3 regions of the Janthinobacterium sp. GW823-FHT01H08 genome follow, and region 2 is predicted to be linked to each of the others. Evidence: predicted binding sites of a transcription regulator. Region 2 holds the regulator's gene; each other region holds the start of a gene.
The links. The regulator LexA, encoded in region 2, represses DNA repair genes until DNA is damaged. The targets are predictions, from matches to a motif close to ACTGTATNNNNATACAGT.
Positions count from the first base shown of each region.

Region 1: the regulator LexA is predicted to act here: its motif matches at 1,089-1,106, upstream of imuA (translesion DNA synthesis-associated protein ImuA).
Region 3: the regulator LexA is predicted to act here: its motif matches at 1,201-1,218, upstream of recA (recombinase RecA).

Region 1 is NZ_CM179504.1:4,936,927-4,939,191, reverse strand. It holds gene AC3RCG_RS22150 (putative Na+/H+ antiporter) at 1-920, opposite strand, end outside; gene imuA (translesion DNA synthesis-associated protein ImuA) at 1,127-1,837, shown strand; gene AC3RCG_RS22140 (Y-family DNA polymerase) at 1,767-2,265, shown strand, end outside.
Region 2 is NZ_CM179504.1:4,787,443-4,789,707, forward strand. It holds gene priB (primosomal replication protein N) at 1-31, opposite strand, end outside; gene rpsF (30S ribosomal protein S6) at 52-441, opposite strand; gene AC3RCG_RS21520 (hypothetical protein) at 484-684, opposite strand; gene lexA (transcriptional repressor LexA) at 717-1,352, shown strand; gene AC3RCG_RS21530 (cystathionine gamma-synthase family protein) at 1,571-2,265, opposite strand, start outside.
Region 3 is NZ_CM179504.1:5,807,836-5,810,100, reverse strand. It holds gene AC3RCG_RS26085 (sensor histidine kinase) at 1-336, opposite strand, end outside; gene AC3RCG_RS26080 (response regulator) at 333-1,067, opposite strand; gene recA (recombinase RecA) at 1,322-2,265, shown strand, end outside.

The sequences.
Region 1 (2,265 bases), 150 kb from region 2:
AGGCCGCCGAGGAAGAAGCCGACCAATAAGCCTTCCTTCAGGATCAGCGGGCTTTGATAGCGTTCATACGCCTGCACGAAGCCGAGGAAGAACAGGAACAGGCCGATGAACAGCACGGGATGATGCGCCAGGGTGACGACGCCGGCCAGCACGATCATGTGCACGAGGCTGACGGCCAGCGGCACTTTCGGCGCTTCGACTTCACCGGCTTTCGGCTTGATGTCGGAGGTGTTGCTATGCAGGTATTTGCGCAGCAAAATGCTTACGCCCGTGGCATTGACCAGCACGGCGATGGCGGCTTTCCAGCCGAAATGGGTGGCCATGAAGGCGCTGTCCCAGTTCCACGTGGTGGCCACCATCAGCACGGGTGGTGCCGCATACGAGGTCAGGGTACCGCCGATGGAAACGTTGACGAACAGCACGCCCAAGGCGCCGTATTTCAGCCATTCAGGAATGCCCGGACGGAAGATTTGCGGCGCCAGCATCAGCGCGGCCAGGGTCATGGCGGCCGGTTCCGTGATCAGCGAGCCCGTCAGGGGCACGAGCGCCAGGCCCAGCCAGACGAGGGCCAGTTCCGTGCGCAGCGGCATCACGCGCGCCACGCCTTTCAACAGGCGCTGCACGGCGTCGAGCACGGGGCGCGAGGCGGCCACGACCATGACGACAAAGACGAACAGCGGTTCCGTGTAATGGCGCGACTCGGCATACTCGATGGCCGCATCGCTGCCCGAGACAAAGGCCATGATGATGATCAGGATGAAGGCCCAGAAGCCGAACACGACTTCCACTTCGCCCAGCAGATGCAGCAAGCCCGCATGGCGGGGGTGGCGCCGCGATAATGTTTCAAACGATTTGGCGGCGAAGGTGTGGATGAGCGCAAGGCCGAAGACGATGGCGCTGATGATTTGGATGGTGGTCAAATGCGTTTCCTTATGGACGGAGGAAGCCGCCCGGTGCATTGCCGAGCGGTAAGGAGAGTGCTTATGGTACAGCAATCGATGCCAGAAACGGGGTTTTTCGGACATGGCGTAGCGGCCCCGGGCGCGCTATCTGGCAGATAAGCCTTGCCAAAAGCAGGGCTGGATAGTACTGTATATGCATACAGTATTCATCTTGATATTCAATTATGCAACATTCCGAATTGATGGCGTCGCCGGAAGCCCTGCATCCGTCTTTATGGCGCGCATCGCAGCTGGGCCAGGGTGCCGCGCGCTGCCTGGATACGGGCTTTGCCGCCCTGTCGGCGCAGCTGCCCGGCGGCGGCTGGCCCAGCGGCAGCCTCATCGATCTGCTGGTGCAGCAGCCGGGCAGCGGCGAATTGCGGCTGCTGGCGCCCGCGCTGGCGCAGCTGCCGGGCTTGCCCATCGTGCTGCTGCAGCCGCCCCATCCGCCGCAGGCGCTGGCCCTGGCCGCGCAGGGGCTGGCGCCGTCGCAGCTGCTGTGGCTCAAAAGCGCCGGCAGCAAGGATGCCCTGTGGGCGGCCGAGAACATCTTGCGCAGCGGCACGTGCGGCGCCCTGCTGTTCTGGCAATCGCACGTGCGCGCCGACAGCCTGCGCCGGCTGCACCTGGCGGCGCAGTCGGGCAACACCCTGTTCTGCATGCTGCGCCCCCTGCACGGCGCGCAGGATGCGTCGCCCGCGCCGCTGCGCCTGTCCGTGCGCCCGGCCGCCGGCGGCATCGAGATCGGCTTCATCAAGCGCCGGGGACCGCAGCGCGACGCGCCGTTGTTCCTGCCCCTGCAACCTCCTTCTTTACTGCTGCGCCATGCGACTCTGGATCGGCCTGTGCCTGCCCCGGCTCCCGCTCGAAGTATTTTGCCCGCGCTGGTCGGCTGACCACCTCGGCGTGGTGCTGGAGCAGGAGCAAGTGATGGCCCTGTCGCCGCTGGCCTTGGCGGCCGGCATCCGGCCCGGCATGCGCCGGGCGGGCGCGCTGATGCTGGCACCGCAGGCGCGTTTGCACGAGCGCTCGCCCGAGCTGGAAGCGCACGCCCTGCAGGCGGTGGCGCTGGCGCTGCTGCAATATTCGCCGCTGGTGGCGCAGGGCGAGGAAGCGACCCTGCTCGTCGACGCGGGCGCCAGCCTGCGCCTGTTCGGCGGCGTGCGCGCCCTGTGCCGGCACATCGCGGCCAGCTTGCGCGCGCTCGGTTACACGGCCCAGCTGTCGTGCGCCCCCACGGCACGCGGTGCCTGGCTGCTGGCGCGCGCCGGTACGCGCCGGGGCCGGACCTTGAGCATGGCCAGCCTGGTGCGCCGCCTCGATG
Region 2 (2,265 bases):
CAATGATGGCGGTGACTTGTAGCTGGTTCAGCGCACGATCCTGGTCAAGAATTAAGCTGCTGCTGCGGCTGGAGCGGCTGCTGGTGCTTCGGTGCGGTGGCTTTTGGCCGCGTCTTCGCGTTGTACCGATTTCATCATCGGCGAAGGAGCTGTTTCAGCTTTCTTCATTTTAACGGTCAGGTGACGCAACACGGCATCATTGAATTTGAATGCTGTTTCCAACTCGACCAGGGTCTCGTTGTCGCATTCGATGTTCAGGCAGATGTAGTGTGCTTTAGGCAGCTTTTGGATCGAGTAAGCCATTTGACGGCGGCCCCAATCTTCCACGCGGTGAACCGAACCGCCGCGGGTGGTTACGCTGGCTTTGTAGCGTTCGATCATCGCGGGCACTTGCTCGCTTTGGTCCGGATGGACGATAAAGACTATTTCATAATGACGCATGCAAACTCCTTCAGGTCGGATTGATAATCGCCCACCCCGGCGTCAAGACGGGTGTGGGAAGGTCAGCCGAAGATTATAACCGCCTTTTGCAAACGTTTCAATCATTGCTTGCGCCAGCACCCGAAAAGCCCGCGGACCACCGTGCTTTTCGACCGGGAACAAGTATTTCTTGCGAAATTCGCCGAAAACACGGAAATCCCCTTGCATAGTGGGCGATACTGTACAAAAATACAGACTGTTCATATAGACAGCATTTTAGTATGCACCCACCGCTCATGATCAAGCTGACAGCACGACAAGAACAAATCCTGAACCTGATCAAGGACGCGATTGAAAACACGGGCTTTCCTCCCACCCGTGCCGAAATTGCCAATGAACTGGGTTTCAAATCGGCCAATGCGGCCGAGGAGCATTTGCAGGCCCTGGCCCGCAAGGGCGCGATCGAGATTTCGCCCGGCACCTCGCGCGGCATCCGCCTGATCGGCGCGGCAGCCGAAGCGCCGCCATCGAAAGTGCCGGCGGCACTGCTGATGTCGCTGCCCCTGATCGGCAGGGTGGCCGCCGGTTCGCCCATCCTTGCCCAGGAAAACCTGGAAGCGAGCTACAACGTGGACCCCGCCCTGTTTTCGGCCAAGCCCGACTTCCTGCTGAAGGTACGCGGCTGGTCCATGCGCGACGCCGGCATCATGGATGGCGATTTACTGGCCGTCAAAAAGGTCGACAGCGCCAAGAATGGCCAGATCGTCGTGGCCCGCATCGGCGACGAAGTCACGGTCAAGCGCTACAAGAAGACGGGTTCCGTCATCGAATTGCTGCCGGAAAACCCCGATTTCAAGGTCATCACCGTGTCGCCGGAAGATGAATTTGCCCTGGAAGGCTTAGCAGTCGGCTTGATGCGCAGCTGGCACTGATTGAGCGCGCCCTCATAAACCTACTGCGCAGCCCACTCTCGGGCATCCGTTGCTCGCTAGCTGGGCGCCCCCCGTACAATGTACAGCTCCGCTACTCAACCCGATATTGGACTTGCTCGCTACGGTTTCTGAAGGCACGAAGACATTACCATTGAACGGCGAAAAACAAAGGGCCGCAACAGCATGACTGTTGCGGCCCTTTTCATTTGTCCGGCGACTTATACATCGAGTGCTTGGCGGAAATCCTCGAGCAGATCCACCTCATCCTCGATACCGACGGAGACGCGGATCAGCGATTCGGCGATGCCCATGCTGGCGCGGCGCTCGGCGCCCATCTCGTAGAAGATCGTGTGGGCGACGGGAATGACCAGGGTGCGCGTGTCGCCGAGGTTGCTCGCTGGAATGGCCAAATTCAAACGATTGAGGAAATCGAAGCAATCGATGCCATCCTTCAATTCAAAGCTGAACAGCGAACCATAGCTGCGGAACAGGTCGCTCGCCAGCGCGTGCTGCGGGTGCGACGGCAAGCCCGGGTAATGCACGGCCGCCACTCTCGGGTCGGCCTGCAACATGGTGGCCAGCGCCAGGGCGTTCGAGCAAGTGCGGTCCATGCGCAAGGCCATGGTTTCCGCGCCGACGGCGATATGGTGCGCCGCTTCCGGCCCCAGGGACGCGCCGAAGTCGCGCAAGGCCTTGGCGCGGATTTGCGCGATGCCCCACTGCGCGGGCGCCGCCTTCTTGTAGTTCTCGAAAATATTCGGATACTGCGTCCAGTCGAACACGCCCGTGTCCGTCAAGCTGCCGCCCAGCGCATTGCCGTGGCCGCCAATGGATTTCGTCAAGGCGTTGACCACGAGGCCCGCGCCCACGGCTTTCGGGCGGAACAAATACGGCGTCGTCATCGTGTTGTCGA
Region 3 (2,265 bases), 1.0 Mb from region 2:
GTCGACGTCGTCGCCGCGCAGGAAGTCGCGGCCCTTGTTATTGCTGTTCTTGTCCGGCACACGGCGCAGCAGCGCGCCGTCGGCCTGCTTGACCTGTTGCGTCAGCACGGTGACGCTGTCTTCCAGCGCATGGTCGAACGGCTGATTGGCGATGCCCTTGGCCACCAGATAGGTGATGGCGATGCTCATCGGCCACAGCAGCAGCAAGGGCGCCAGCATCCAGTCGAGGATTTCGCCGAACAACGAATGCTCGATGGTGTCGTCCTGCTCCGTCGTGGGCGGCTCGAACCAGTCGTCGTCGTCCGGCTCGTCCGCTGGCGCCTCGCGCGCCTTCACTTGCTGGCGGACCCGCTGGCCGGGGCTGCCGACTCGCCCGCTTCGGCGTTCAGGCGCGCCGCTTCCGAGTATTTTTCCAGGCAATAGCCGAGGCCGCGCACGGTGGCGATGCGCACGCCGCCCACCTCGATCTTCTTGCGCAGGCGGTGCACATACACTTCGATGGCGTTGTTCGACACTTCCTCGCCCCATTCGCACAGGTGGTCGACCAGCTGCTCTTTCGAGACGAGGCGGCCGGTGCGGCCCAGCAGGATTTCCAGCAAGCCCAGTTCGCGCGCCGACAGGTCGAGCATCTGGTCGTTGATGTAGGCGCTGCGCCCCACCTGGTCGTAGCTGAGGGGACCGTGCTTGATGATGGTGGCGCCGCCGCCGGCGCCGCGGCGCGTCAGGGCGCGCACTCTTGCCTCCAGTTCCGACAGGGCGAACGGCTTGGCCATATAATCATCGGCACCGAGGTCGAGGCCATTCACGCGTTGTTCGATGGAATCGGCGGCCGTCAGGATCAGCACGGGCAGCAGCGAGGCGCGCGCGCGCAGGCGGCGCAGCACTTCCAGGCCGGACATCTTCGGCAGGCCCAGGTCGAGGATCAGCAAGTCGAATTCCTGGGTGGACAGGGCCGTATCGGCTTCCTGCCCATTTTTGACACAGTCGATGGCATAGCCCGACTGGCGCAGCGAACGGGTCAGGCCATCGGCCAGTACGCTGTCATCTTCGGCAAGTAAAATACGCATGGTGAGACTTCCTCGGCTTGCGGCATAGAAGCTTGTATTGTGTTTCATTTCCCGCAAGGTGGCGAGTTTTTGTGAAAAACCAGGCTTGTATTGATCTGTTTCAAAACAAATCCACGTTCCGCTTGCATTGATCACTGTTTTTTTATACAGTACTGTCTGTGTAAAGAATTTAACCCACTGGCGCTATCGCAGGCTGCACGGTTCACGTAGATGCGTCACGTGAATCCGCAACTGTAGAACGGCTGAAAGAACATATGGACGATAAAAAAGCTGTAGTACCCGCATCGGAAAAAGCCAAGGCGCTCGCCGCCGCACTGGCGCAGATCGAGAAGCAGTTTGGCAAAGGTTCGGTCATGCGCATGGATGCCAGCGCACCGATCGAAGAAGTGCAAGTCGTGTCGACCGGTTCGCTCGGCCTCGATATCGCGCTGGGCGTGGGCGGCTTGCCGCGCGGCCGCGTGGTGGAAATCTACGGTCCGGAATCGTCGGGTAAAACCACGCTGACCCTGCAAACCATCGCCGAAATGCAAAAACTGGGCGGCACTTGCGCCTTTATCGATGCCGAGCACGCGCTCGACGTCGGTTACGCGCAAAAGCTGGGCGTGAACCTGCATGAATTGCTGATCTCGCAACCTGACACGGGCGAGCAGGCACTGGAAATCTGCGACGCCCTCGTGCGTTCGGGCAGCGTCGACCTCGTCGTCATCGACTCCGTGGCCGCACTGACGCCACGCGCCGAGATCGAAGGCGACATGGGCGATTCCCTGCCAGGTTTGCAAGCGCGCCTGATGTCGCAAGCGCTGCGCAAGCTGACCGGCTCCATCAACCGCACGAATACCCTGGTTATCTTCATCAACCAGATCCGCATGAAGATCGGCGTGATGTTCGGCAGCCCGGAAACGACCACGGGCGGCAATGCGCTGAAATTCTACGCCTCCGTGCGCCTGGACATCCGCCGCACCGGCTCGATCAAGTCCGGCGATGAAGTGATCGGCAACGAAACCAAGGTCAAGGTCGTCAAGAACAAGATCGCGCCGCCGTTCAAGGAAGCGCACTTCGACATTCTGTACGGCGCCGGCACCTCGCGCGAAGGCGAAATCCTGGACCTGGGTTCGGATGCCAAGATCGTGGAAAAATCCGGTTCGTGGTACAGCTACAACGGCGAACGCATCGGCCAGGGCAAGGACAACGCCCGTGC